4 regions of the Streptomyces sp. NPDC045022 genome follow, and region 2 is predicted to be linked to each of the others. Evidence: riboswitches for the same ligand, from Rfam matches in the RefSeq annotation. Region 2 holds a riboswitch; each other region holds the start of a gene.
The links. A riboswitch is a leader RNA that binds a small molecule or an ion and turns the genes downstream of it on or off. The one in region 2 is predicted to bind cyclic di-AMP.
Positions count from the first base shown of each region.

Region 1: it holds a riboswitch for cyclic di-AMP, as region 2 does, so the genes downstream of both, AC07C1_RS08725 (M23 family metallopeptidase) here and AC07C1_RS33245 (M23 family metallopeptidase) in region 2, are expected to answer to the same signal.
Region 3: it holds a riboswitch for cyclic di-AMP, as region 2 does, so the genes downstream of both, AC07C1_RS29110 (C40 family peptidase) here and AC07C1_RS33245 (M23 family metallopeptidase) in region 2, are expected to answer to the same signal.
Region 4: it holds a riboswitch for cyclic di-AMP, as region 2 does, so the genes downstream of both, AC07C1_RS05495 (M23 family metallopeptidase) here and AC07C1_RS33245 (M23 family metallopeptidase) in region 2, are expected to answer to the same signal.

Region 1 covers NZ_JBWKIR010000004.1:22,042-28,954, reverse strand. Annotated here, with positions in the region: gene AC07C1_RS08755 (hypothetical protein) at 232-819, opposite strand; gene AC07C1_RS08750 (GTP cyclohydrolase II) at 1,249-1,893, opposite strand; gene AC07C1_RS08745 (MarR family winged helix-turn-helix transcriptional regulator) at 1,992-2,510, opposite strand; gene AC07C1_RS08740 (dihydrofolate reductase family protein) at 2,587-3,720, shown strand; tRNA gene AC07C1_RS08735 (tRNA-Met) at 3,810-3,883, shown strand; gene AC07C1_RS08730 (PP2C family protein-serine/threonine phosphatase) at 4,074-5,255, shown strand; cyclic di-AMP (ydaO/yuaA leader) riboswitch at 5,506-5,672, shown strand; gene AC07C1_RS08725 (M23 family metallopeptidase) at 5,682-6,713, shown strand; gene AC07C1_RS08720 (aldo/keto reductase) at 6,808-6,913, shown strand, end outside.
Region 2 covers NZ_JBWKIR010000026.1:89,641-96,553, forward strand. Annotated here, with positions in the region: gene AC07C1_RS33240 (SGNH/GDSL hydrolase family protein) at 1-78, opposite strand, end outside; gene AC07C1_RS33245 (M23 family metallopeptidase) at 346-1,269, opposite strand; cyclic di-AMP (ydaO/yuaA leader) riboswitch at 1,272-1,436, opposite strand; gene AC07C1_RS33250 (alpha-galactosidase) at 1,739-3,811, opposite strand; gene AC07C1_RS33255 (tyrosine-protein phosphatase) at 3,983-4,780, shown strand; gene AC07C1_RS33260 (DUF6126 family protein) at 4,870-4,992, opposite strand; gene AC07C1_RS33265 (helix-turn-helix domain-containing protein) at 4,989-5,612, opposite strand; gene AC07C1_RS33270 (hypothetical protein) at 5,738-6,025, shown strand; gene AC07C1_RS33275 (aspartate aminotransferase family protein) at 6,090-6,913, opposite strand, start outside.
Region 3 covers NZ_JBWKIR010000020.1:11,119-18,031, reverse strand. Annotated here, with positions in the region: gene AC07C1_RS29120 (M23 family metallopeptidase) at 1-103, shown strand, start outside; gene pcrA (DNA helicase PcrA) at 150-2,639, opposite strand; cyclic di-AMP (ydaO/yuaA leader) riboswitch at 2,925-3,095, shown strand; gene AC07C1_RS29110 (C40 family peptidase) at 3,104-4,090, shown strand; gene AC07C1_RS29105 (hypothetical protein) at 4,669-5,022, opposite strand; gene AC07C1_RS29100 (C40 family peptidase) at 5,460-6,524, shown strand; gene AC07C1_RS29095 (LuxR C-terminal-related transcriptional regulator) at 6,541-6,913, opposite strand, start outside.
Region 4 covers NZ_JBWKIR010000002.1:493,004-499,916, reverse strand. Annotated here, with positions in the region: gene AC07C1_RS05510 (DNA gyrase/topoisomerase IV subunit A) at 1-485, opposite strand, end outside; gene AC07C1_RS05505 (M16 family metallopeptidase) at 766-2,160, shown strand; gene AC07C1_RS05500 (M16 family metallopeptidase) at 2,157-3,545, shown strand; cyclic di-AMP (ydaO/yuaA leader) riboswitch at 3,757-3,917, shown strand; gene AC07C1_RS05495 (M23 family metallopeptidase) at 3,931-4,686, shown strand; gene AC07C1_RS05490 (GntR family transcriptional regulator) at 4,886-5,572, shown strand; gene AC07C1_RS05485 (HPr family phosphocarrier protein) at 5,777-6,058, opposite strand; gene AC07C1_RS05480 (bifunctional acetate--CoA ligase family protein/GNAT family N-acetyltransferase) at 6,236-6,913, shown strand, end outside.

The sequences.
Region 1 (6,913 bases), on a different contig from region 2:
GCTCAGGGCTCCCGACGCGGTACTCGGCACTGGTACACACCACTTCAGGCAGAGTACTGCATGCGAAGTTGTCCGGTCGGTGAGCGGGGATCGCCTGCGAGGTCAGGGCCGCGAAGTGACCTGAGACCTGTGAGAGCCGATCTCTGCCGTATCCCGTCGAGGCCGCGATGCGCTAGCTGATCGCGGCCCGCACCCGCCTCGCACACCCCGGCACACCCCGGACCGAACACCTCAGTGGCCGACGGGGGCCCGCCGGACCCGGGCCCGGTCGCGGAACCACGCAACCGCCCCCACCAGCACCGCCGCCCCCACCCCGTACATCGGCAGCCAGAGGGTCGTCGTGGCCGCCAGGCACTCGGCAACGGCCTTGCGGCCCTGGACGTCCTGCGCGAACGCCAGGGCGGCACCGTCACTGCCGGCCAGGTTCCCCAGCGCGGCCTTCACCTGGAGGGCCTGGTACCTGCCCATCAGGGCGCACTCGCCGCGCGTGCCCGGCATCGGGAACAGCCAGGCCCGGCGCTGCAGCAGGGGTGCCAGCGCGACCGCCACGCACAGGCCGATGACCAGCGCGTAGGCGACCAGGCCGCGCATGTACGCCGAGCGGATGCCCGGCGTCCACTCCGCCCGTCGCTGGAAGGCGAGCATCACAGCGAGGAGCGTCACTCCGATGAACGTGGCGAACCACTGCCACGAGCCCTGGGCGAGCGCGAACGTCAGCACCGCGGCGAGTCCGATGCCGATGACCCCGGGAGCGGGAATGTCATCGCGGGCCGCGGCGGATGCCGGCCTCTGGGTCACTCGGGGGCTGGGATCACTCACGGGCCTCTCCTGCGGGGGGAGGCATCAGCATCCGCCGCGGAGGCGCCACGGCCCAGGGCACCATGCCGTACGGGCCCGGCGCCTCGCCCGGACGGCCCGCACCTGGTCGGCCGCGCGGCCGTCGGCCGACGCACCGCCGGCGACGGAGCCCGGCCGCCTGCCGGTGGGCCCCGAACGCCCGGCAGCGCCGGCCCACCCGGCGCGGTCCGAGACGGGCCGGCAGTGCGGCCCAGGCCGCCTCCTCGCGGCGGAAGGTCCGCGGTACGCGGGCCCGCCCAGATCCGCGGTACGCGGGTCCGCCAAGGTCCGCGGTACGCGGGTCCGCCAAGGTCCGCGGTACGCGGGTCCGCCAAGGTCCGCGGTACGCGGGTCCGCCAAGGTCCGCGGTACGCGGTCAGCCAAGGTCCGCGATGGGCAGGCCCGCCCGGCTCAGCCCGCGCTCAGTCCCGCCAGGGCGTCCAGGTGGGCCAGGGGCAGCGTGTGCTGGGTCTGGAGGACCTTCGCGCGCAGGTAGCGGACGTTGTGGGTGGTGGTGAAGACACCGGTCGGCACCCGGTCCCGGACGACGGCACCCAGGGCGCGCAACTGCTCGGCCTTGTCGGGGTTGTTGGACAGCAGATCCAGCTCACCGATGCCGAGGGCGGCGAGCATCTGCGCGGCGGCGGTGTAGTCGCGGGCGTCCTCCGGGAGGCCGAGCGCGGCGTTCGCCTCGTAGGTGTCGAGGCCCTGGTCCTGGAGGGCGTAGGCGTCGAGCTTGTTGTAGAGGCCGATGCCGCGGCCCTCCTGGCGGAGGTAGAGCAGAACGCCGCCGCGCTCGGCGATGCGCTCGACCGCCTCGCGCAGCTGGGGTCCGCAGTCGCAGCGGGCGGAACCGAAGACGTCGCCGGTCAGGCACTCGGAGTGCAGGCGCACCAGAGGCACCGGGCCGGGTTCGCCGAGGACGACCGCGACATGCTCCTGGCCGTCGGCGAGCCCGTGGAAGGTGACGAGTTCCGCGTCGGCGCCGTAACCGTCGTGGAAGCGCAGCGGTACCCGGACGCGGGCGCGCGGGGTGGCGACGGGGATGTCGGGCATGCGGGTCTCCGAAGTCTGGGCCATACCCTCTGCTTAAGATTTGAAGCAGATGTCAGGACCGGGACACTACCCCATGCTTTAAAGTTAAAGCAGTCGTCTCAAGTGAGGGGTGGTGATGACCGCCGCCGCCACGGCACGTCCTCCGTGACCGCCCCCGCCGTCTCCTCCCCCTGCAGCCCGCGCGCGATCCCCGTGCAGATCTCCTCCAGCTGTCCCACCTGCTCCGGCGTGAGCCGGTCGAACAGGCCGGTGCGAACCGTCTCGACGTGTCCGGGTGCCGTACGTTCCAGCACGGCCATCCCCTCGTCCGTCAGCACCGCGAGGCTGCTGCGCTTGTCCCGGCGGCAGTCCTCCCGGCGCACCAGCCCGTCCCGCTCCAGCCGGGTCACCACGTACGTCAGCCTGCTGCGGGTGACCTTCAGTGTCTCGGCGAGGTCGGTCATCCGCAGCCGCCGGTCGGGCGCCTCGGAGAGGTTGGCCAGCACCGAGTAGAACAGGTGGGGCATGCCGCCCTCCTGCTGGAGTTGCCGGTCGATCGCATCCTCCAGGAGCCGGGAGGCGGCGATATAGGCGCGCCAGGCGCGCTGCTCCTCGGGGCTGAGCCAGCGGGTCGTCATGCTGCCAGTGTAAGTTTGTTTAAAACTTGAACCAAAGCTTGGCGGGCCCACCGGGCCGCCGCGAGGGAGTGCGCCGATGCCCCTGCCGTACGTGCTGCTGTCCGCCGCCGTCTCCCTCGACGGCTTCCTGGACGACACCGGTCCCGAGCGGCTCCTGCTGTCCGGCCCGGCCGACTTCGACCGGGTCGACGACGTACGGGCCTCCGTCGACGCCATCCTCATCGGCGCCGGCACGATCCGCGCCGACAACCCGCGCCTGCTGGTCAACTCCCCCGAGCGCCGCGCGGCCCGGCTGGCGGCGGGCAGGCCCGCCTACCCGCTGAAGGTGACCGTCACCGCCACCGGCGACCTCGACCCCGAGGCCAACTTCTGGCACACCGGTGGCGAGAAGCTCGTCTACACGACCGACAAGGGCGCCGAACGGGCCACGAGCCTCCTCGGGGGCACCGCCGACGTCGTCCCGCTCGGCGCCGGCCTCGACTGGCGGGCCCTGCTCGAGGACCTGCACGACGTACGCGGAGTCGGGCGCCTGATGGTCGAGGGCGGCGGCCGGGTGCACACCCAGCTCCTCCAGCAGGGCCTCGCCGACGAACTCCAGCTGGTCCTCGCCCCCCTCTTCGTCGGCGACCCGGCGGCCCCGCGCCTGTTCGGCCCCGGGGCCTACCAGGGCGGCCGGCTGCGCCTGGTCGAGACCCGCCGCATTGAGGACGTCGTCCTCATGCGTTACGAGCCCACGGCCCCCGGTGCCGGCCCGGCTCCCACCGCCGCCGACCGCCACTGGCTGCGCGCCGCCTGCGAACTCGCCGCCCTGTGTCCGCCCTCGGAGACGGCCTTCAGCGTCGGCGCGGTCGTGGTCGCCGCCGACGGCACCGAACTGGCCCGCGGCCACTCCCGGGAGGGCGGCGACCCGGTGGTCCACGCGGAGGAGGCCGCGCTGGCCAAGATCGACCGGGCCGACCCGAGGCTGGCCGGGGCCACGGTCTACAGCAGCCTGGAGCCCTGCGCCCGCCGCGCCTCCCGTCCCGCGCCCTGTGCCGAGCTGATCCTGCGGGCCGGGGTACGCCGGGTGGTCACCGCCTGGCGGGAGCCGGACACCTTCGTCGCGGCGGCCGACGGCACGGGGGTGCTGCTCGACGGGGGAGCCGAGGTCGTCGTACTCCCGGAGTTCGAGGCGCTCGCCAAGGCCCCGAACGCCCACCTGCCGGGGTGACCGCGCCCCCCGGGGGGCCGCGTGAGCAGGGCCCGCGGGAACCGATGTGCAATCCGACCTGCGCGTGGCGTACAGTAGAGACACAACGACGCGGGGTGGAGCAGCTCGGTAGCTCGCTGGGCTCATAACCCAGAGGTCGCAGGTTCAAATCCTGTCCCCGCTACTGAAGACTCAGGGCCGGAATCCAGCACATGGATTCCGGCCCTGAGTGTTTTCCCCGGATGACCGGGATTCGCGTCCGGGGAGCCCAAGTGGCATACGTCACAGCTGGTCATCCGGTCGGTCCACAGCGGTCGCCCCCCGCCCCTGTGCCCGCAAACCTGGACGTACGTCGGACACGTGGGAGACAAGCGGTGCGCCCTGGTGAGGTGGAGCAGAACGCGTACGCCAGGGCGGGTGGCCGGCTTCCCGGCGACCCCGTGCCCGACCCGGGCCTCGGCGACGCACCCGCACCGGCGCACCGGACCCGGCGCCCGAGCCCGCGCACCCTGGCCCGCGCCCTGCCCGCCCTGCTCATCGCCGGCGGCGTCCTCTACGGCCTGCTCACCCCCGAGGACTTCACCGCCGTCCCGTTCTTCACCGCCGCCCCGCTGATCGCCGCGCCCCTGGCCGCGCTGAGCACCACCGTCCTGACCGGCCTCGTGGCCCTCGCCGCCGTCTACGCGGTGCACGCCCAGGCCGGCGCCCACCCGGTCGTGGCCACCGTCACGGACGTGGTGACCGTGGCCTCGGTCGCCCTGCTGGCCGTCGCCATCAACCGGGTGGTCCGCCGCGGCGACCGGCGCCTGGCCTCCGCCCGGGAGATCGCCGAGGCCGCCCAGCGGGCCGTCCTGCCCGAGCCGGCGGCGCGGATCGGCGGCTTCGAGATCGCCGCCTGCTACGAGGCGGCACGCCAGGACGCGTTCATCGGTGGCGACCTCTACGCGGTGCAGGACAGCCCGTACGGCGTCCGGCTGGTCGTCGGCGACGTGCGCGGCAAGGGCCTGGGCGCGGTCGCCGCCGTCGCCGTGCTGATCGGGGCGTTCCGGGAGGCGGCCGAGCGGGAGGCCACGCTGGAGGCGGTCGCCGAGCGGCTGGAGCGGGCGCTGGCCCGCGAGGGCACCCGGCGGGACGGCATCGACGCGTTCGAGGGGTTCACCACCGCCGTCCTCGCCGAACTCCCGCACGGCGAGGGAGTCGTACGCGTCGTCAACCGGGGCCATCCGGCCCCGCTGCTGCTGCACGCCGACGGCACCCTGCGCACCCTGACCGCGCACGAGCCGGCGCTGCCGCTCGGCATGGGCGACCTCGGCATATGGCCCGACCGGACGCTGGAGGCCGGCTTCCCCAGCGGGGCCACCCTGTTGCTCTACACCGACGGCCTGTCCGAGGCCCGGGACGCCCACGGCCGGTTCTATCAACCCGAACGACGGCTCGCCGGACGCACGTTCCGCGACCCCGGCACGCTCCTCGCCCGGCTCGCCGAGGAGGTCAGGCGGCACTCCGGCGGCGGCATGACGGACGACATGGCGCTGCTCGCCGTACGGCAGCCCTGAGTGCCCTCAGCGATGAGTGCCCTCACCGACGGTGACCGGGCGACCGCCGTCCGCATACCATCTGAGTCACCATCAAAACTTCTGTGACTCCTGAGCCTCGGTCAACTCGTCCGATTTGCAGCGGTCATGATGGATAGGTTCCCGTCCGGAAATGCTGATGATCAAGTCGAACGGCTTGGAAAGTGCCTGGCGCGTCTATTAACGTTCGATAACGCAGCGCGGTCGTCCCAGCCGTCACCAGAGGCGGCTCCGTGCGCACGCGCCGAATCCCGCAAGGGAACCGGGGAACCACCACCTTGGGGTGAATCACGCGGATGCCGATGTGAACTCGCTGAGTCCACGTCCGGTTTACGCGCGTAGGAGACCTTCCTGCTCCGAACCCGTCAGCTAACCCGGTAGGCGGAGGAAGGAAAGGAGCGCGCCCGCGTGGCGTCCAACCGCCCTGCCCCAGAAGCCCCGTTCATACCGGCGAAAGCCGACACCGAGACCTTCGGTTACGGCTCCTACCGCGCCGAGGAGGGCCCCTGGGAGGAGTGGAACCCGACCGAGGACTCCGTCGCCCCGGTCCGCGGCCGGCACCGTGTCGCCAAGCAGCGCGGCGGATTCGCCCGCAGCTCCACCGTCCTCGGCGTCGGCGTGATGGCCGCGGTCGGCGCGGGCGGCATGGCCAGCGCCAACACCGGCAAGCCGCCGGTCTCCATCTCCCTGCCGGACCTGCCCTCCGTCGGCTCGCTCTTCGAGGACGACTCCGCCCCGGCGCCCGAGGCCACCACCACCGCGCTCAGCGACGTGGGCGTGACCTCCGCCGACGCCGAGCAGCACACCGACGCGGGCGAGGCCCTGCGCAACCGGATCATGGCCCAGGCCGAGCAGCAGCAGAGCAAGGCCGACGGCAAGGCCACCGCCGCCGCGCTCGCCGCCACCGAGAAGCAGGCCGCGGACGCCGCCGCCAAGGCGGAGAAGGACGCCGCCGCCAAGGCCGCCGCCGCCAAGGAGAAGGCGGAGGCCGCCGCCAGGAAGGCCGCCGCGGAGAAGCGGCTGGCCGAGCTGGCCAAGCAGTACACGCTGCCGACGTCCTCGTACACGATCACCTCGACGTTCGGCCAGGCCGGCTCGATGTGGTCCTCCGGCTACCACACCGGCCTCGACTTCGCCGCGCCCACGGGCACCCTCATCAAGGCCATCCACAGCGGCACGATCACCCAGGCCGGCTGGGCCGGCGCCTACGGCTACCGCACGGTCCTCACCCTCGACGACGGCACCGAGCTGTGGTTCTGCCACCAGTCCTCGATCAACGTCACGGTCGGCCAGAAGGTCTCCACCGGCGAGGTCATCGGCCGCGTCGGCGCCACCGGCAATGTCACCGGCCCGCACCTCCACCTGGAGCTCCACCCGGGCGGGCAGGCCACCGGTACCGACCCGATGCCGTGGCTGCGGGACAAGGGCCTCACCCCCTGACGCGGCCCTCCGGAAGAACCGCGGGGCATCCCTTCGCGGGAACTCGGCGCCGGCGGCGGAATGAGATCATCCGTCGCCGGCGTTGACGTAGAGCATGACTTCTCTGCGCAAAATCGGTTCCTCCGACCTCGAGGTCTTCCCGCTCTCCCTCGGCGGCAACGTCTTCGGCTGGACCGCCGACGAGGAGGCCTCCTTCGCCG
Region 2 (6,913 bases):
CACGAAGGCCCCGTCCGGGCCGGGGTCGCCGACGCCCTCGGTGAAGCTGTCCCCCACCGCCACGTACGACCCGATCACTGATCTGTTGTCATTCTTCGAATCGTCTGCCACGTCGGACCATGATTCACCTTCGGATGTGACTTGCGCGACCGTAAGCCGGAGTTGACGAACGGTGAGATGAGACACCCTTAAATAATTTGCGAATCAGGAATAGGCCTGCCGTCAGACATGTTGCGGCCGAAGCCCAGCGGGCGTGCCGTTGTTCCACACCGAAGGCCGGACCCGGGGATCGTGGGTCCGGCCTTCGGAGGCGTGTCAGGCAGGCGGTTCGGGGCGGGGCGGTCCTCAGCCGACGGCGACGCCGTGCTGGCGGAGGTAACCGAGCGGGTCGATGTCGGAGCCGTAGTCCGGCGTCGTGCGGATCTCGAAGTGCAGGTGCGGGCCGGTCACGTTGCCGGTGGCGCCGGACAGGCCGATCTGCCGGCCCGCGGTCACGGTCTGGCCGGCCGAGACGGAGAGCTGCGACAGGTGGGCGTACTGGGCGTAGTAGCCGTCGTCGAGCTTGATGACGACCTGGTTGCCGTAGGCGCCGCCCCAGCCGGCCGAGACGACCGTGCCCGCGCCGACGGCCTTCAGGGAAGTGCCGGTTGGGACGACGAAGTCGACGCCGGTGTGGTAGCCGCTGGACCACATGCTGCCGGCCACGTGGTAGCCGGTGCCGACGGTGGCGCCGGTCACCGGGAGGGTGAAGCCGGTGGCGGCGGCCGTCGAGGCGGTGGCATCCGACGACTTGGCCGCCGGGGCGGCCTGCGTCCGGGAGGACTGCGAGGCGGCCGAGTGCTGCGCCTTGGTCGAGGAGTCCCGCGGGGCGGCGGACTCGGTGCGGGTCTGCGCGGCCTTCTTGCCGAGCGTGAGCTCGAGGCCCGGGTGGATCAGCGCCGGGTCGGCGCCGACGGCCTGCCGGTTGTCGTCGTAGAGCTGGTGCCAGCCGCCGCTGACGTGCTGCTGGTCGGCGATCGCCGAGAGGCAGTCGCCGGACTTCACCGTGTAGGTGCGCACCGTCGAATCCGGCTGAGCGGCGGCCTTCTTCACCGTGGCCGGAAGCGACTGCACGGCCTTTCCGGAGACGGACTGCGCCGGGGTGGCGGCCTGCGCCTGGGTGACCCCGATGAGCGGCAGGGCCAGCGCGGCGCCACCGGTCCCGGCGACGGCGATGGAGCGGGAAAAACGCGGGGTCTTGGGACGTCGGTGCTTACCCTTCGCGGGCATGGCGCATTCCTCTCCGACGCCTGCGAGGTCAGCTGTCGGGTTCGGGCTGGAGCTGCCCGGTCGCGCGGCGCGCGGCTTCACCCCTAGCCTGTCGCGGAGACCGGACAGGCAGTGGTACCTGGTGGGTCCCCCGCTCCTGCCGAACACGGGTCAAGTGTGTGGGGACTCCGGGCGACGGCAGGATTCGGCGTTCCGTCCGGATTGGTGGCGAACGTAAGCGAGCAGGACGCACGGAAACAAGCAGCCGGTTCCCCCCGTTGGCGTTTCCGAAGATCGAAAGCGGACCAGCGCGGTCACCCTCCGTGAATTCCCGCCCCACGCACCCTACGATTCCCCTCTTCCACACCAGAATTACGTGAACATGACGCGCGACGCTCGGTCACCGATATGACGCTCCTCACGCGCCATGCCACCACAGCCCCTCATTCCACAGCGAGTTGGAATGAAGCCGCCAATACGGACAGAAAGCTCAGATGCGACGCAGACGGAAAATCGTCGCATCCAGGTCGCCCTTCAGCCCGGTGTGCAGCCCGTGGTGCAGCAGGACGGCCCCTCGATGCACTTCGCCCGTTTCGCGGCATTCATACGATGCCGTCGGGTCGATTCCACGCAGCCGCACCGCCGGCACCGGCTCGCCGTAGCTCTGCGCCTGCAGCCAGGCCAGGACCACCGTCTCGCCCGCGAGGACGTACTGGACGGCACTCAGGCCGCCCGCCGGAGGCCGCAACCGGTACAGCTCGCCGCGCTGGACGACCGGGCGGATCTCCTTGTACAGCTCCACCCACCGCCGGGCCTCGGCCAGCTCCTCCCCGCTCCACTCCGCGAGGTCACCGCCGACACCGAGGACGCCGGCCATGGCGCTGACGAAGCGGAACCGCAGCGGGCTGACCCGGCCGTTGAGCTGCGTGTTCGGGCTGTCGGTGACCCAGGCGGCCATGACCCGGGCGGGGTGGATCTGGGTGAAGCCGTGCTGGATGGCGAGCCGATCCAGCGGGTCGGTGTTGTCGGAGGTCCACACCTGGTCGGTGCGGCTCATCACCCCGAGGTCGATCCGGCCGCCACCGCCCGAGCAGGATTCGAAGGCGACCCCGGGGTGCGCCGCGCGCAGCCGGTCCAGCAGGGCGTACAGGGCCCGGACGTGGTCGGCCCACAGGCGCTGCGGGTACGGCTCACCGGGCCAGCCGGCGTCGGTGAAGCAGCGGTTGAAGTCCCACTTCACATAGTCGATCGGGGCGCTGGAGAGCAGTGCGTCCAGCTGCTCCCACAGATACTCCCGGACGTCCTCGCGGGCGAGGTTGAGAACGAGCTGGTTGCGTAGTTCCGTCCGCTTCCGTCCCGGTTGGTACTGCACCCAGTCGGGGTGGGCGCGGTAGAGGTCGCTGTCCGGGTTGACCATCTCGGGCTCGACCCAGATGCCGAACTGCATGCTGAGGCCGTGCACCTGGTCCGCGAGCGGCTTGAGGCCGTGCGGGAACCGGTCGGGGTTGGGCGTCCAGTCGCCGAGTCCCGCCCGGTCGCTGGTACGTGCGCCGAACCAGCCGTCGTCCACCACGAACAGTTCGACGCCGATCTCGGCGGCGCGCCGGGCGAGGGCGGCCTGCTGCTCCGCGGAGATGTCGAAGTTCGTCGCCTCCCAGGAGTTGAAGAGAACGGGCCGGTCCCGCTCCGCGTCCGGGATGACGTACGCGCGCTGATAGGCGTGCCAGGTACGGCTGGCGCCGCCGAAGCCGCCGTCGCTCCACAGCCCCGCGAAGACAGGGGTGGTGTACGACTCCCCCGGCGGCAGGAGCAGCAGGCCCGAGTCGTCGTAGCCGGCGCCGCCGGTGATCTGCACGCGCGCGTCCGGGAGTTGGGCGACGGCGATGCGCCAGGAGCCGGACCAGCCGAGCGCGCAGCCGTAGACCTCGCCGCGCTCCTCGGTGGCGTCGGTGTCGAGCGCCACCCAGGGCAGGTGCTGATGGCCGGTGTGGCCGCGGCGGCTGCCGATGACCTTCTCGCCGTAGGTGAGGGGAGCGGCGGTGAGCCGGGACTCGGCGGCCCAGCGGCCGTGCAGCTGGGACAGCCGCCAGCCCTCGCGGTCGGGCAGGGTCCAGGTGGCGGCGTCGGCCCGCAGCAGCTCCACGCGCGCGTGCCCGCCGTTGTCCACGGTCACCCAGCGCTCCATGACGTCCCCGCGCATCCGGTAGTGCAGGGTGATCGCCAGCCCGTCGTCGTGGAAGCGCAGCCGCAGTTCGTCGCCCTCCGCGTCGTACGCCTCGAAACTCCACTCCGTGCCGCGGCGCTCGTCGGTGCGCACGGACAGGGCGGGGCGGACGAAGCGGGGGCCGCCCTCGACCGGGTACTCCTCGCGGCCGTCGAGCGGGGATTCGAAGGGCCAGTAGCCGGGCAGGGGGCTCACCGCCAGCGCCTCGGCGTCCGCGAGCCGGATCCGCGGGCCCCAGTGCAGGTGGAGCAGTTCGTCCGCAGCGGTGAGATGGAGGGCATAGCTGCTGGTGGGCCCCGTCAGGAGCCAGGTGCGACCGTCTTCGGCGATGTCCAGCATCGAGACCTCACAGGTGCCAACAGATCCGCTCAAGTGCGAACATCATCAGGCCGCGCAGCCTCTGGTGACAATGCCTGTGGACAACTCATTGCCCGAGGAAAGCAATGTCGTATGGTCGTCGGAGCGCCCGTCGACGAGCCGCGCCGGCGGGGCCGACCGGGAGGAGCCCCCGTGACGCAGCAGGTCCCGTCGACCGAGCCGGAGCTGGCCGCAGTGCGCAATTTCCGCGACGTGGGCGGACTGCCCACCGTGGATGGACGGCGAGTTCGGCACGGCGTGCTGTTCCGCAGCGGGCACCTGGCGCACGCGACCGAGGAGGACGCGGCCTTCCTCTCCTCCCTGGGCCTGCACACGATCTTCGACTTCCGCAACGCGGCCGACCAGAAGCTGGAGGGCCCGGACGTCGAGCTGCCCGGCGTGCGGAACGTGAACCTGCCGCTGAGCGACCCGGCGGACGGCGCCGAGTTCTGGAAGATGGTCCGCGAGGGCGACCTCGAACAGTTGCGCGCGATCCTGGACGACGGCAAGGGGGCGGCCCGGATGATCGCCTCGTACCGGACGATCGTCAAGGAGCGCACCGCCGAGCACTCCCGGGTGCTGCACGCGCTCGCCGAGGACAACGTGCCCGCCCTGATGCACTGCGCGGCCGGCAAGGACCGCGCGGGCATCTCCATAGCCGTCACGCTCCTTTCGCTGGGGGTGGAGCGCGAGGCCATCGTCGCCGACTACCTGGAGTCCAACGCCAAGCACCGCCGCTACCGGGTGCGGCGCGCCGGCAGCCCGGACACCGCGTACACCCCCGAGGTGATGGAGCTGCTCAACCCGCTCTTCGACGCCCGCGCCGAGTACCTCGAGGCCGCCTTCCGGAGCATCGAGGACACCTGGGGCGGAGTCGACGCCTACCTGGAGCGGGGCCTCGGCCTCACTCCCGACACCCGCGAGCGACTGCGCGAGCGCCTGCTGGACTGACCGGAGGGGGAGCCACGGGGCCGCCTGCGCCGCCCCCATGTGGGTGTGGGCTGCCGTCCGGCGAAGGCCGGACCACGTCGGCCGCCGGGTCAGCCCTTGGCGCCCACCGCGAACAACAGGTAGAGGAACGCGGCCAGGACATGGCCGAGGGCGATGTAGATGATCAGCCGGACCCACAGGGAACGGGGGAACTTCTCCTCGAAGTCGCTCATGACAGCTCTCCGGTCAACGGCCCCAGGCACAGTGTGGCCGTGGGGCTCTGCAGCAGGGTATGGACGAACAGCAGCTCCACTCCGTCGTGGTCCTCGGCGGCGAGGCGGTGCGGCGTGAGCGAATCGAAGTGCGCGCTGTCGCCGGGCGCGAGCAGGTGCGCGGTGTCGCCGAGGCGCAGCCGCAGGCGTCCCGCGAGGACGTAGAGCCATTCCTCGCCCGGGTGGACGCGCACGATGTCGCCCTGGGAGCCGTACGGAACGCTGACCCGCAGGGCCTGCATGCCGCGGCCGGGCGCCCCGGCCTGGACGTATGTCCAGCCGCCCGCCCGGGTCGGCTCCATGTCGGCGGCCCGCACGATCGCGTCCCGGCCGGCGCCCGTCTCGCCGAGCAGTTCGGAGACGGTCGTACCGTAGATACGGGCGAGCGCGAGGAGCATCGGCAGCGAGGGCTGGCGGTGTCCGGTCTCCAGGCGGGAGAGGTGGGCCGGCGAGAGCCCGGCGGTGTGGGCCGCGGCCTCCAGTGTGAGGCCGGTACGGCGGCGCAGTGCGCGCAGCTGCGGCGCGACGGCGTGCAGGTCCGTGCCCTGGTCCGCCGGTGACGCGGAGTCTGAGGCGTTCATGCCTCCATTGAGCCGCATTCTTGCCTCTGCGGCAATTTTGTTGCCTCAGAGGCAAAAGACGCCCGCGTACCGACCGTGGCGACCAGGGGGTTATGATTTGAACACGTTCAAAACGGGGGGATCACATGCCTGCACGCACCACGGCCGACCGAGCCGACACGCCCGCCACCGCCCTCGGCCCCACCGCACTCGTCCTGGGGCTCGCGGCCGCATCCGGCCTGTGGCCGCCCCTCACGCTCACCCTGCTCCCCGTGATGCTCATAGGCGGCGGGCTCGCCGTCGTCTTCGGCCTCACGGGCGCCCACTACGCCCTGCGCGGCATCGGGCGGCTGTGGATCGCCGCCACGGGCACCGTCCTCGGCGCGCTCGGACTGATCTACCCCTTCGTCCTCCTCATGCCGTTCTTCTGGTGAACGGCCCGCGCCCCGCACCGGGCCCGTGCCGGTGCGGGGCGCGGGAAAAGGGCCCGACCCGTGATCAGCGGTGGGCCACCGCCTGCTTGATCAGCGTCTTGCCGAAGTCCCACATCAGGCCACCGCCGCTGTGGGCGTCGTCCATCACGGCGGTGAAGGCGTCCACGAACCGGTCCACGTCGGCCTCGTCGATGATCAGCGGCGGAATGAGCTTGATCACCTCCAGGTGGTCGCCGGAGACCTGGGTGAGGATCCGGTGCCGTTGCAGCAGCGGTACGACGACCATCTGCGCGAACAGGCCCTTGCGTGCCGCCTGCAGCATGGTCCAGCGGCCGCGCAGCTTCAGCGAGGACGGCCTGCCGAACTCGATGCCGATCATCAGGCCCCGGCCGCGCACGTCGGCGAGCAGCTCGTACGTGTCGATCAGCGCGGTCAGCCGGGACTTCAGCAGCTCGCCCGTCGTGCGGACCCCGGCGACGATCTGCTCGTTCTCCATGACCGACAGCACGGCGAGGCCGCACGCCATCGCCGGGGCGTTGGAGCCGAAGCTCGCCGAGTGGACCAGGACGCGGTCCATGGACGAGTACACCTTCTTGAAGATCCACTCCTTGCCGAGGGTGGCGCCGACCGGGACATAGCCGCCGGACAGCGCCTTGGCCACGCACACCAGGTCCGGCTCGACCCCGTCCTCGTGCTGGTAGGCGTAGAAGTCGCCGGTACGGCCGAGGCCGGTCTGCACCTCGTCGGCGATGAGCAGCGCCTTGTGCCTGTGCAGCAACTCCTGTGCGGCGCGCAGATAACCGGGCGGGGCCTCGTGCACGCCCTTGCCCTGGATCGGTTCGAGGATCAGGGCGGCGACGTCCCCCTTCTTCAACTCCCTCGCCAGAG
Region 3 (6,913 bases), on a different contig from region 2:
CAACTCCACCGGTCCGCACCTGCACTTCGAGGTACGGCCGGCGGCCGGGGCGGCCATAGACCCCCTGCCGTGGCTGCGCAGCCACGGGCTGGACCCGACCTGAGCCACTGCCGGTACGGGCCCCGCCGGACCGGCGGGGCTCACTTCGTCTAGAGCTTCTCCACCGGCGCGTACCGCAACAGCAGCCGCTTCGGCTTGGTGTCACCGAAGTCGATCGTCGCCTCCGTGTTCGCGCCGGTGCCCTTCACCCCGACGACCGTGCCGAGCCCGAACTGGTCGTGGGTGACGCGGTCCCCGACGGCCAGCGCGACCACCGGCTTCTCCGCGGTGCGCCGCGTGGCGAACCCGGATGCGCCCGACGCCGAGGAGCGCGAGCGGCTCGAGGACAGCGAGGCCGCGATTCCCGAGGCCGGGCCGGAGGAGAACGGCGCCGACGCACCCGTCCGCTTCCACTCCATATGGGCGGCCGGGATCTCCTCCAGGAAGCGGGAGGGCGGGTTGTACGACGGCTGGCCCCAGGCGCTGCGCATCGTCGACCGCGTCAGGTACAGCCGCTCCCGGGCGCGTGTGATGCCGACGTACGCCAGGCGCCGCTCCTCCTCCAGCTCCTTGGTCTGGCCGAGGGCGCGCATGTGGGGGAAGACGCCGTCCTCCATGCCGGTCAGGAACACGACCGGGAACTCCAGGCCCTTGGCGGTGTGCAGGGTCATCAGCGTGATGACACCGTCGCCGTCCTCCTCGTCGGGGATCTGGTCGGAGTCGGCGACCAGGGCGACCTGCTCCAGGAAGTCGGCCAGGGTGCCGGTCTCACCTTCACCGCGTTCCTGCTCGAACTCCAGGGCGACGGCCGCGAGTTCCTGGAGGTTCTCGATGCGGGTCTCGTCCTGCGGGTCGGTCGAGGCCTGCAACTCGGCCAGATAGCCGGTGCGCTCGAGCACCGCCTCCAGGACGGTCGCCGGTCCCGCGCCGGACTCGACGATCGTGCGCAGGTCCTCCATCAGCGCGTTGAACCGCTTGACCGCGTTGGTGGAGCGCGCGGCCATGCCGTACGCCTCGTCGACCCGCTTGAGCGCCTGGGGGAAGCTGATCTTCTCGCGCTGGGAGAGGGCGTCGATCATCGCCTCCGCACGCTCGCCGATGCCCCGCTTGGGCACGTTGAGGATGCGGCGCAGCGGCACCGAGTCCTCGGGGTTCGCGAGGACGCGCAGGTAGGCGAGGACGTCCCGGACTTCCTTGCGCTCGTAGAAGCGGACGCCGCCGACGACCTTGTAGGGCAGGCCGACGCGGATGAAGATCTCTTCGAAGACACGGGACTGGGCGTTGGTGCGGTAGAAGACGGCGACGTCCCCGGCCTTCGCCTCGCCCGTGTCCGTGAGGCGGTCTATCTCGTCGGCGACGAACTGGGCCTCGTCGTGCTCGGTGTCGGCGACGTAGCCGGTGATCCGCGCGCCGTGGCCCGCGTTGGTCCACAGGTTCTTCGGGCGGCGGGACTCGTTGCGCTCGATGACCGCGTTGGCGGCGGACAGAATGGTCTGCGTGGAGCGGTAGTTCTGCTCCAGCAGGATCGTCGTCGCGTTCGGGTAGTCCTCCTCGAACTGGAGGATGTTGCGGATCGTCGCGCCGCGGAAAGCGTAGATCGACTGGTCCGCGTCACCCACCACGCAGAGTTCGGCGGGCGGGAGGTCGTACTCGCCGGGCGGGGTGTCGACGTCCTCGGCGGCGCGCTCGCCGGTGCCGACCAGTTCGCGCACGAGCGCGTACTGCGCGTGGTTGGTGTCCTGGTACTCGTCGACCAGGACGTGCCGGAAGCGGCGGCGGTAGTGCTCGGCGACGTCCGGGAAGGCACGCAGCAGGTTGACCGTCGTCATGATCAGGTCGTCGAAGTCGAGCGCGTTCGCCTCGCGCAGCCGCGACTGGTAGAGCGCATAGGCCTGGGCGAGGGTCTTCTCGAAGCCGTCGGTGGCCTGGGCGGCGAAGTCCTCCTCGTCGATCAGCTCGTTCTTCAGGTTGCTGATCTTGGCGCTGAAGGACTTGGGCGGGAACCGCTTGGGGTCGAGGTCCAGGTCGCGGCAGACCAGGGCCATCAGGCGCTTGCTGTCGGCGGCGTCGTAGATCGAGAAGGACGAGGTGAAGCCGAGCTTCTTCGACTCGCGCCGGAGGATCCGGACACACGCGCTGTGGAAGGTCATCACCCACATCGCGTTGGCGCGCGGGCCGACGAGCTGCTCGACGCGCTCCTTCATCTCGCCCGCGGCCTTGTTGGTGAAGGTGATCGCGAGGATCTGGCCCGGGTGTACGTTCCGCTCGGCGAGCAGGTGGGCGATGCGGTGGGTGAGCACGCGCGTCTTGCCGGAGCCGGCGCCGGCGACGATGAGCAGCGGGGAGCCGGCGTGCACCACCGCGGCGCGCTGGTTGTCGTTCAGCCCCTCCAGGAGTGCCGCCGCGTCGATCGCCGGGCGGGGGGCGCCGTCGCGGTAGTAGGCGTCCCGGTCCGGCGGCACGTCGAACTTCCCGCCGAACAGATCGTCCGGAAGCGCGTCCGGAGCGTGATCGTCCTCGGGCGGTGGCGGGGGTTCCTCCTCGTGCCCGCGAGGGGGCTGGAGGTCCGCCAGGAAGCTGTCGTCAAAAAGGCTGCTCATCGCTCTACGAGTCTAGGGCTCCCCACCGACAACCGGTCGCGGTCCCCGGAACACGGACGTCTCGGGTGGGGTCCGCATGGGGTGCGGTCCCGGAGTGGGATCCTCGCCCCACCTGCCCCCTTTTCCCCTCACGCTGAGGAAGCACCTGGTCACGCCCACATGAAACCTGCATCAGGTCACAGAAATGTATCGGACATACTGCGCACCAACCTTCACAAGAGACACACGAGTTGGTTAGGTTTCCGTCAGGCCGCACGACCCCTCTCCGGCGAACGTCGCCGGGCCGCGCGGCCTCCGCCGAGTCCGGTGCGCCCCCCACGGTGCCCGGAGCCGGGGACCCACCGATCCTGGGGTGAATCGGCCGACTCCCGCCCGGGACGACGCCGTAGGGCAACCCTTCCGAAGCACGCGCCCGAACCCGACAGCTAACCCGGTAGGCGGCACGTTGGAAGGAGTCGCCTCCCTTGGCGTCGCACCGCAAGCCGCGCCCCGGCGGCACCCGTGGACCGGGCCTGCGCGGCCCCGCCCTCGCCACCGCCGCATTCACCTCCGTGGCCGTCCTGACCCAGACGGCCGAGGCCGCCGCCGACGACGGCAGGCCGAGCCTGGAGGAGATCGAGAAGAAGATCGACGAGTTCTACCGCCAGGCCGACTCGGCGCCGGAGGAGGAACCGGCGGCCGCCCGGCGGCCGCACGGCGAGGACCCACGTCAGGAGGGCGCCCGGCGCGCGAGCCGGCTCGCCAAGGCCCGGGAGGGGCTGGTTCCGTTCGCGGCCACCCCGGACACGGCCGCCTCTCTCCTCTCGGAGTATCCGCAGGACCACTTCGCCCAGAGCAGGGTGATGAACCGGTTGGCCTCGCGCGTGAAGGACGCGGCCGAGCGGGGCAAGACCACCAGGAGCCCGGAGGCGCCGGCGTCCTCGCACTACGACGTGAAGGCCGCGAAGGCCACCGTCCAGCACAAGCTCGCCACCGCGCGCGAGCTGCTGTCCCGGCTCACGGCCCAGCAGGGCGCGCGGCCGGCCGGGCTCGGCCGACGGCGCCTGGAGGAGCCCGGTCCACGGGCCTACGGATCCCCGGGCCCGCGGCAGGAAACCAAGGCCGAGAAGGCGATCGCCTTCGCCCGGGCCCAGATCGGCAAGCCGTACGTGAGCGGTGCCAGCGGGCCCGGCTCGTACGACTCCTCCGGCCTCACCCAGGCCGCGTGGAAGGCCGCCGGCGTCACCCTCCCGCGTACCGCCCAGGCCCAGGCCGCCGCGGGCAGCCCGGTCCCCGTCACCGAGGCGCGCGCCGGTGACCTGGTCTTCTTCCACGACGACAGCAGCCATGTCGGCCTCTGCACGGGCGACGGGATGATGATCCACGCCCCGGAACCCGGCGCGTACGTCCGCGAGGAATCCGTGGACCGCGGTGGCGAATCGATCATCCACAGCGTGGTGCGGCCGGCCTGAGCGCGCCTCACGTGGTCGGGCCTACGCGCGCGTACCGGCGGGTCCGCTCCACGCGCGCGTACCGGCGGTTTGCGTTCCACGCGCGCGTGCCCGGCCCGGCTGGGTGCGCGCGGCTGCCTGGCATCGGGCGCATGCCCGGCATCTCAGGTCTGCGCGCGTGGTGGGCGGGGCGGCCTCCCGCGTCCGGGGCCGCCGTGATTGGCGGCCGGCATCCTGTCGGTTGGTCTGCAGCTGGCCGGCGACGAGACGGTCTCGCGGGTGGCGCCGGCGATGGCCGGCGTCGCCTGGGTGGCGCTGGGCGCCGACTTCGTCCTGCGGACCTCGTCTGCTATCTCGGGCTTATCTCGCTGGCGGCCGAGGCGGCCCGGGCCGCGGCCCGGTTACGACGTGCTTGGTGGGCGACGGTGTTCCCGATGGGAATGACGGCGGCGGCGAGGCTGTCCGTCGCGGCCACCGTGGACGTCCCGTGGCTCAAGGGGCCGGGACGGGTGCTGGTGTGGGTGGCGGTGGCGGCGTGGCTCGCGGCCGCCACCGGTGCGGTGCTCGCGGCCCGTGCCGGCGACCACGTGGACCGACCGTCAGGTCCACAGCACGGCGATGAAGATGTTCGCCGTCGTCAGCAGGCCGACCAGCCCGAAGAGCCGCTTGTCGACCCGCTCCTCGTCGCGCTTCACGTAGACCAGGCCGAGGATCACGATCAGCAGGGCCAGCTTCACGCCGATCTTGATGTTGTTGACATGGTGGTCGTCGGCCTGGTTGAGGCCGACCAGGGCCACGCCGGTGACGAGCATGGTCAGTGCGCCGTGCAGCATGCCGGGGACGAACCGGGCCGTGCCCTGCCCCATGGCCTTCATCTGGGTGAGGAAACCGCCGAGCAGTGCGGCGATGCCGATGATGTGCAGGCCGACGAAGAGATGGATGAGTAGGTCCATGGAGCCGGAGCCTAACGAGGGCGTTCTCGTCTTCCGTGACCGGGCCCGACGCCGATGTCCCAGCGGTCCGTCCGCGAGGCCGTGGATCTTGCATATATGCGACCCATAGCAGCCCACATCTCCGAGCTGTCCCGCTTTTGGCGCTTCGGTCAGCACGCTCCGTGAAGACGACGACTCAGCCCGGGCAACACGGTCACATCCGGTCACACCTTGGTCCGTCGAGGCCAGTTTCGTACACCGCGTTACCCACTCGTCACAGACCGGCCTAGCGTCCTCCCCCAGGTGACCGGCTTCCCACCGCCGCCCGGGCCAGGGGCGGCAGTCGGCCACCTCCGCCGAGAAAGGCCCGGCGGTGGCCCGCTCCCCCTGTGCGGGCCACCGCCGGGCGCACCGACCGCTCGGTCGCACGAGTCCTACGAAAGGACGTGACGGTCCAGGTGGCAGCGCACCGCAAGCCCCGGCAAGGCCCGCTCAGTGGCCATACGGCCCGGACGGCCGCCACTCTCGCCCTGGCGGGTGTGGCCACCGCGGCGGGCTTCGACGGGACGGGACACGCCGAGCCACAGCTGACGCCGGCGCAGGCGAAGGACAGAGTCGACAAGTTGTACCAGGACGCGGAGGCCGCCACCGAGAAGTACAACGGGGCGAAGGAGAGAGCCGAAACGGCCCAGCGGCGGGTGACCGCGCTGCAGGACCAGGCCGCCCGCAAGCAGCAGAAGCTCAACTCGGCCCGCGACGCACTGGGTTCCATCGCGGCGGCCCAGTACCGCGACGGCGGCATCGACCCGGCCTGGCAACTGGCCCTGTCCAGCGACCCCGACCAGTACCTGGACGGCGCCGCGTTCGCGGAGCGGGCGGGCGACCGGCAGGCCGCCGCCGTGTCACGGGTGCGCGAACAGCTGCGGGAGATCGAGCGGTTGCGCGGCGCCGCACGCATCGAGCTGACCTCCCTGCGCTCCCGGCAGGCGGAGCTGAAACGGCAGAAGAAGACCATCACCGGAAAGCTCGACGAGGCGCGGCGGCTGCTGGCGCGGCTCACCCCGCGGCAGCGGACCGAGGTCACCGGTGACAGCGCCCCGGCCGGGCACGTGTCCCGGTCGGCCTCCTCCGCGCGGTCGGCACTGGAGCGGGCCGGGTCCGTCACACCTCCCAACGCGCGCGCGGCGGCGGCCGTCTCCTTCGCCTACGCCAAGCTCGGCAGTCCCTATGTGTGGGGTGCGACGGGCCCGAACGCCTTCGACTGCTCGGGCCTGGTCCAGGCCGCCTACCGCTCCGCCGGCATCTCCCTGCCGCGCACCACCTACGCCCAGATCAACGCGGGCCGCCGCGTCTCCCGCTCCGAACTCCAGCCCGGCGACCTGGTCTTCTTCTACTCCGGCATCAGTCACGTCGGGCTCTACGTCGGGGGCGGCCAGATGATCCACGCCCCGAACCCGTCGGCACCGGTCCGGCTGGCCCCGATCGACCAGATGCCGTTCGCCGGGGCCACCCGGGTGGCGTGAGGGCGGCCCCGCAGGGTCAGACGAGGCGGCGCGCGGTCGCCCAGCGGGTCAGCTCATGGCGGTTGGACAGCTGAAGCTTGCGCAGGACCGCCGAGACGTGGGACTCGACCGTCTTCACCGAGATGAACAGCTGCTTGGCGATCTCCTTGTAGGCGTAGCCACGGGCGATCAGGCGCAGCACCTCGCGCTCGCGCTGGGTGAGGCGGTCGAGGTCCTCGTCCACGGGCGGAGCGTCGGTGGAGGCGAAGGCGTCGAGGACGAACCCGGCCAGCCGCGGGGAGAAGACGGCGTCGCCCTCCTGCACGCGGAAGATCGAGTCGACCAGGTCGGCGCCGGTGATGGTCTTGGTGACGTAGCCGCGGGCGCCGCCGCGGATCACGCCGATCACA
Region 4 (6,913 bases), on a different contig from region 2:
TCGTAGTTGGGTGCGAAGTCGACCGTGTCCTCGTCGATCGACTCGGTCATCAGGCTCGTCGCCTCGGCCATCCGGCACTCGGTGTACCGCATGGCGGCCGGCGGGTCGTCGTTGCCCAGCGAGCCGAAGTTGCCATGGCCGTCGACCAGGGGCACGCGCATGGAGAAGGGCTGCGCCATGCGCACCAGGGCGTCGTAGATCGACGCGTCGCCGTGCGGGTGCAGCTTGCCCATGACCTCGCCGACGACCCGCGCGCACTTCACATAGCCGCGCTCGGGGCGCAGGCCCATCTCGTTCATCTGGTAGACGATCCGGCGGTGCACCGGCTTGAGGCCGTCACGGGCGTCCGGCAGTGCGCGCGAGTAGATGACCGAGTAGGCGTACTCGAGGTAGGAGCCACGCATCTCGTCCACGACGTCGATGTCGAGGATCCTCTCCTCGAACGAATCGTCGGGCGGCGGGGTCTTCGTGCTGCGGCGGGCCATCGCTGCCTGGCTCCTTGCTGAAGCTGTGAGGATCTGACGCGGACCATTGTGGACCGAGGCACCGACAACCCGTGCCGCGACCCGGTCCCCCCGGCTCCGACCGGCACCGCGGGACGCGCTCGCTCGCGCCCCGCCGCACGCCTGGCGCGGGCTTTGCGATCCGCTGTGGGCGTACGTCCCGCGGGAACTTCGCCGGGGCCCCGCACGCTTTGCATACAGTGGCAGGAACGGCAGGAAAACCGCGGTTTCGACGACCGCCTCCGCTCGCGAAGGGACGTACATGCCCATGGGTCACACGACCACAGCCGAGGCAGGCTCCGGGGGCCTGACAGCGACCGAGCACCGCCTGGCCAACGGTCTGCGCGTGGTGCTCTCCGAGGACCACCTGACCCCCGTGGCGGCGGTCTGCCTCTGGTACGACGTCGGCTCCCGCCACGAGGTCAAGGGACGCACCGGTCTGGCTCACCTTTTCGAGCACCTGATGTTCCAGGGCTCGGGGCAGGTCAGCGGCAACGGCCACTTCGAGCTGGTGCAGGGCGCCGGCGGCTCGCTCAACGGCACCACCAGCTTCGAGCGGACCAACTACTTCGAGACCATGCCGGCCCACCAGCTGGAGCTCGCCCTCTGGCTGGAGGCCGACCGCATGGGCTCGCTGCTCGCCGCCCTGGACGACGAGTCCATGGAGAACCAGCGGGACGTCGTCAAGAACGAGCGCCGCCAGCGCTACGACAACGTGCCCTACGGCACCGCCTTCGAGAAGCTGACCGCCCTGTCGTACCCGGCCGGCCACCCGTACCACCACACGCCGATCGGCTCGATGGCGGACCTGGACGCGGCCACCCTGGAGGACGCGCGCCAGTTCTTCCGCACCTACTACGCGCCGAACAACGCGGTGCTCTCCGTGGTCGGCGACATCGACCCCGCGCAGACCCTCGCCTGGGTCGAGAAGTACTTCGGGTCGATCCCGTCCCACGACGGCAAGCCACAGCCCCGCGACGGCTCCCTGCCGGAGATCATCGGCGAGCAGCTGCGCGAGGTCGTCGTCGAGGAGGTCCCGGCGCGCGCCCTGATGGCCGCCTACCGGCTGCCGCACGACGGCACGCGCGAGGCGGACGCGGCCGACCTGGCCCTGACCGTCCTCGGTGGTGGAGAGTCCTCCCGCCTGTACAACCGGCTGGTGCGCCGCGACCGTACGGCCGTCGCGGCCGGTTTCGGTCTGCTGCGTCTGGCCGGCGCGCCCTCGCTGGGCTGGCTGGACGTGAAGACCTCCGGTGACGTCGAGGTGCCGGTCATCGAGGCCGCCATCGACGAGGAGCTGGCCCGGTTCGCCGCCGAGGGCCCCACGCCCGAGGAGATGGAGCGAGCCCAGGCCCAGTTGGAACGCGAGTGGCTGGACCGGCTCGGCACGGTCGCCGGCCGCGCCGACGAACTGTGCCGGTACGCCGTGCTGTTCGGCGACCCGCAGCTCGCCCTCACCGCCGTCCAGCGGGTCCTGGAGGTGACCGCCGAGGAGGTCCAGGAGGTCGCCAAGGCCCGCCTGCGGCCCGACAACCGCGCGGTCCTCGTCTACGAGCCGAAGTCCCCGGAGGCCGTCGAGGACGCCGACATCCCGGAGGACCCCGAGCGGGAAGCGACCGTAGAGGCCGGCAACGAGAACGAGGAGACGGCCAAGTGACCGAGCTCGCCGCAATGGACTTCCACCCCCAGCCGCAGCCGGGCGAGGCCAGGCCGTGGGCGTTCCCGGCCCCCGAGCGCGGCACGCTCGACAACGGCCTGACGGTGCTGCGCTGCCACCGCCCCGGCCAGCAGGTCGTCGCCGTCGAGGTGCTGCTGGACGCGCCCCTGGACGCCGAGCCGGCCGGCCTGGACGGCGTCGCGACGATCATGGCGCGGGCCTTCTCCGAAGGCACCGACAAGCACTCCGCCGAGGAGTTCGCCGCCGAGCTGGAGCGCGCGGGCGCCACGCTGGACTCGCACGCCGACCACCCCGGCGTCCGGCTCAGCCTGGAGGTTCCGGCCTCCCGCCTGGCCAAGGGCCTGGGCCTGCTCGCCGACGCCCTGCGCGCCCCGGCCTTCGCCGAGAGCGAGGTCGAGCGGCTGGTCCGCAACCGCCTGGACGAGATCCCGCACGAGCTGGCCAGCCCCGCCCGCCGGGCGGCCAAGGAACTCTCCAAGGAGCTGTTCCCGGCGGCCTCGCGCATGTCCCGTCCCCGCCAGGGGACCGAGGAGACCGTCGAGAAGATCGACGCGGGGGCCGTACGCGGCTTCTACGACCGGTATGTGCGCCCGGCCACGGCCACCGCGGTCGTGGTCGGCGACCTCACCGGCGTCGACCTGGACGCGCTGCTCGGGGACACCCTGGGCGCGTGGACCGGCACCCGGGGCGAGCCCCGGCCCGTGCCGCCGGTGACCGCCGACGACACCGGGCGCGTGGTCATCGTGGACCGGCCCGGAGCCGTCCAGACGCAGCTGCTCATCGGCCGGGTCGGCCCGGACCGGCACGACCGCGTCTGGCCCGCCCAGGTGCTCGGCACCTACTGCCTCGGCGGCACTCTCACCTCCCGCCTGGACCGCGTCCTGCGCGAGGAGAAGGGCTACACCTACGGCGTGCGTTCCTTCGGGCAGGTCCTGAGGTCCGCCCCGGACGGCACCGGTGCCTCGATGCTCGCCATCAGCGGTTCCGTGGACACCCCCAACACCGGCCCCGCGCTGGACGACCTGTGGAAGGTGCTGCGCACCCTCGCGGCGGAGGGCCTGACCGACGCCGAGCGGGACGTCGCCGTGCAGAACCTCGTCGGTGTGGCGCCGCTGAAGTACGAGACCGCGGCGGCCGTCGCGAGCACCCTGGCCGACCAGGTGGAGCAGCATCTGCCCGACGACTTCCAGGCGACGCTGTACCAGCAGCTGGCCGCGACGGGCACGGTGGAGGCCACCGCGGCCGTCGTCAACGCCTTCCCGGTGGACCGGCTGGTGACCGTCCTCGTCGGTGACGCGGCCCGGATCAAGGCGCCGGTCGAGGCGCTGGGCATCGGCGAAGTCACCGTCGTCGCCGCGGAGTAGCGGCACGCGCGCGTGGGGCCCTGCCGACTCACGGGTCGGCAGGGCCCTCTGTTGTTCCACTCGCTTCCCCAGATGCCCGATTTGGGACGGAGGTTGCCTGTCTGACCTGTGGGATGCGCTACAAAAACCCGGATTCGTTTGAGGATTGAAAGCAAGCTTTCGTAGCGTCGTCCGGGCTGTTCGTCAGGCAGTGCGCCGCACCCGCGGCACCGGGCAGCCATCGCCGAGTCCCCGTACGGCGCGAGCCAGGGGAGCCGGGGACCCACCGTCCCCTGGGGTGAATCGGGCGCCCGCGCGAGAGCGAGGGGGTCCGTAGGAGACCTTCCTGCTCCGAACCCGTCAGCTAACCCGGTAGGCGAGAAGGAAGGAAAGGACCAGCCACTTCATGGCGTTCATGTGCGCCACCGGGAAGCACCGCAAGCCCGGCCGGGTCAAGCGGACCACCGCTCAGGCGGCCGGTATCGCGGCCCTCACCACCACCGGTGTCATCGGCACCCTCGCCGCATCCCCGGCGCTCGCCGCCGAGAACTCCGTGGAACAGACCGGTCTCACACCCGTCATCGCCGCGAGCGACGACGTGGCCGAGCAGATCGACGAGCAGGCCGCCGCCCAGAAGCAGGCCGCCCAGCAGCAGGCGGCCGAGGAGGCCGCGGCCAAGGCGGCAGCCGAGAAGGTCAAGCAGGAGCGCGAGGCCCACGCCCGCGCCGCCCGAGAGGCCGAGCGCAAGCGCCTGAACGCCTTCGTCGCCCCGATCGCGCACTCCTACGTCTCCACCGGCTACCAGGCCAGCAGCTCCCTGTGGTCCTCGGGCTCGCACACCGGCATCGACTTCCACGCGGCCAGCGGCACGACCGTCCACGCGGTCGGCTCCGGCACCGTGGTCTCCACCGGCTGGGGCGGCGCGTACGGCAACCAGATCGTGATCCGGATGGCCGACGGCATGTACACCCAGTACGGCCACCTGTCGTCCATCGGTGTCACCGTGGGCCAGCGGGTCGTCCCGGGCCAGCAGATCGGCCTGTCCGGCGCGACCGGCAACGTCACCGGCCCGCACCTCCACTTCGAGGCCCGTACGACTCCCGACTACGGCTCCGACATCGACCCCGTCGCCTACCTCCGCAAGCACGGCGTCAACGTCTGACCCTCCGTCGCACGGCACGCGAGGCCCCGGCTCCACCGAGCCGGGGCTTTCGTCGTTTTTCGCAGTGTCCGCCCAGTCCGCTGTCCAAAAAATATCCATGGATTCCGGCCCGCCGTCGGAAATTCCGGTTCATTGGAATAGAGTCACGGAACACACGTCCATCGTCGACGTTTCACGGGGATTAAGGCGGAGGTCGGGCATGCGTATTCCGGCGCACTCGGTGTGCACGGCGATCCGGGACGACATCGTCGCGGGTGTCTACGGTCGCGGCAGCCGCCTCACCGAGGAAGTCCTGGCCCGCCGCTACGGCGTCTCGCGCGTCCCCGTCCGCGAGGCCCTGCGCACGCTGGAGGCGGAGGGCTTCGTGGTCACCCGCCGGCACGCTGGCGCGTGCGTGGCCGAACCTACCGAGCAGGAGGCCGCCGACCTGCTGGAGATGCGCATGCTCCTGGAACCGCTCGGGGCCGCGCGGGCCGCACAGCGGCGCACGGAGGCCCATCTCAAGGTGTTGCGCGGTCTGGTCCGGCTGGGTCAGGAGCGGGCCAGGAGGGGCAGCAGCGAGGATCTGCGCTCGCTGGGCGGCTGGTTCCACGAGACGCTCGCCCAGTCCTCCGGCAGCCCCTCGCTGACCTCCATGTTGACCCAGCTGCGCCACAAGATCGCCTGGATGTATGTGGTGGAGGCGCCGCCGAGCCCGCTGGAGTCCTGGGCGGAGCACGGCGCGATCGTGGACGCGGTGGCACGGGGCGACGGTGAGCGGGCGCGGGCGGTCACGGCGCTGCACACCGAGCGCACCACGGCCGCGCACCGCCTTCGCTTTTCCGGGGCCGCGCAGCGTGTGAGGACTTCGCAACATGCCGTAAACACGTCGGGCCGGCGGCATTAACACGGACGTCGTATACAAAGAAGAGTTATTCTGCGGAGCGGTGTTTTCCGCTGCCTGAATTCCGGCGTGCCGTAATTCACGAGAGGTGCCGTACGCGGGCCGGCCATAAATCGTCGGCAAATGGAGCGGAAGTGTGCTGCGCATACGGCGAAGCCGCGCCGCCCCGAAGGGCCGACGCGGCTCCGGTGTGAGCGCGCGACGCGCTCAGACGGTCTCGGGCAGCTCTTCCAGGCCCTCGGCGACCAGCTTGGCCAGGCGGTCCAGGGCGGCGTCCGCGCCCTCGGCGTCGGAGGCGAGGACGATCTCCTCGCCACCCTGGGCGCCCAGGCCCAGGACGGCCAGCATGGAGGCCGCGTTGACGGGGTTGCCCCCGGCCTTGGCGATCGTCACCGGGACGCCTGCGGCCGTGGCGGCTCGGACGAAGATGGAGGCGGGACGGGCGTGGAGGCCCTCGGCCCAGCCGACGTTGACGCGGCGCTCAGCCATGTGTTGCTGCCCTTCACTCTTCAGGGTTGTCTAGACCAGTTTCCCATATCGCGAAGCATGCCCGGAGCGGACCTTCGTCCCCTCCGGCGTGTCGCCGGACCGCGGCCTCGGTCAGGCTTGTCGTCCTCCACAGACTGCCTCGCGCCGTTGTCGTACGCGAGCCGTACTCTGGGGCCCATGCAGACCTCGGCGGACCGGCAGGACCGGCATGTGTACCCCGCCCACTGGGAGGCGGACGTGGTACTGCGCGACGGGGGCACCGCGCGCATCCGGCCCATCACCGTCGACGACGCCGACCGTCTGGTCAGCTTCTACGAGCAGGTCTCGGACGAGTCGAAGTACTACCGCTTCTTCGCGCCGTACCCCCGGCTCTCCGCGAAGGACGTCCACCGCTTCACGCACCACGACTTCGTGGACCGGGTGGGGCTCGCCGCCACCATCGGCGGCGAGTTCATCGCCACCGTACGCTATGACCGCATCGGCACCGACGGGATGCCCGCCTCCGCGCCCGCGGACGAGGCCGAGGTCGCCTTCCTGGTGCAGGACGCCCACCAGGGCCGCGGGGTCGCCTCCGCCCTGCTGGAACACATCGGGGCCGTCGCCCGCGAGCGGGGCATCCGCCGCTTCGCCGCCGAGGTGCTGCCCGCCAACACCAAGATGATCAAGGTGTTCACGGACGCGGGCTACACCCAGAAGCGCAGTTTCGAGGACGGCGTCGTCCGCCTGGAGTTCGACCTCGAACCCACCGACCGTTCCCTCGCCGTGCAGCGCGCGAGGGAGCAGCGCGCCGAGGCCCGCTCGGTACGGCGGCTCCTCGTGCCCGGCTCCGTGGCGGTCGTCGGCGTCGGCCGCACC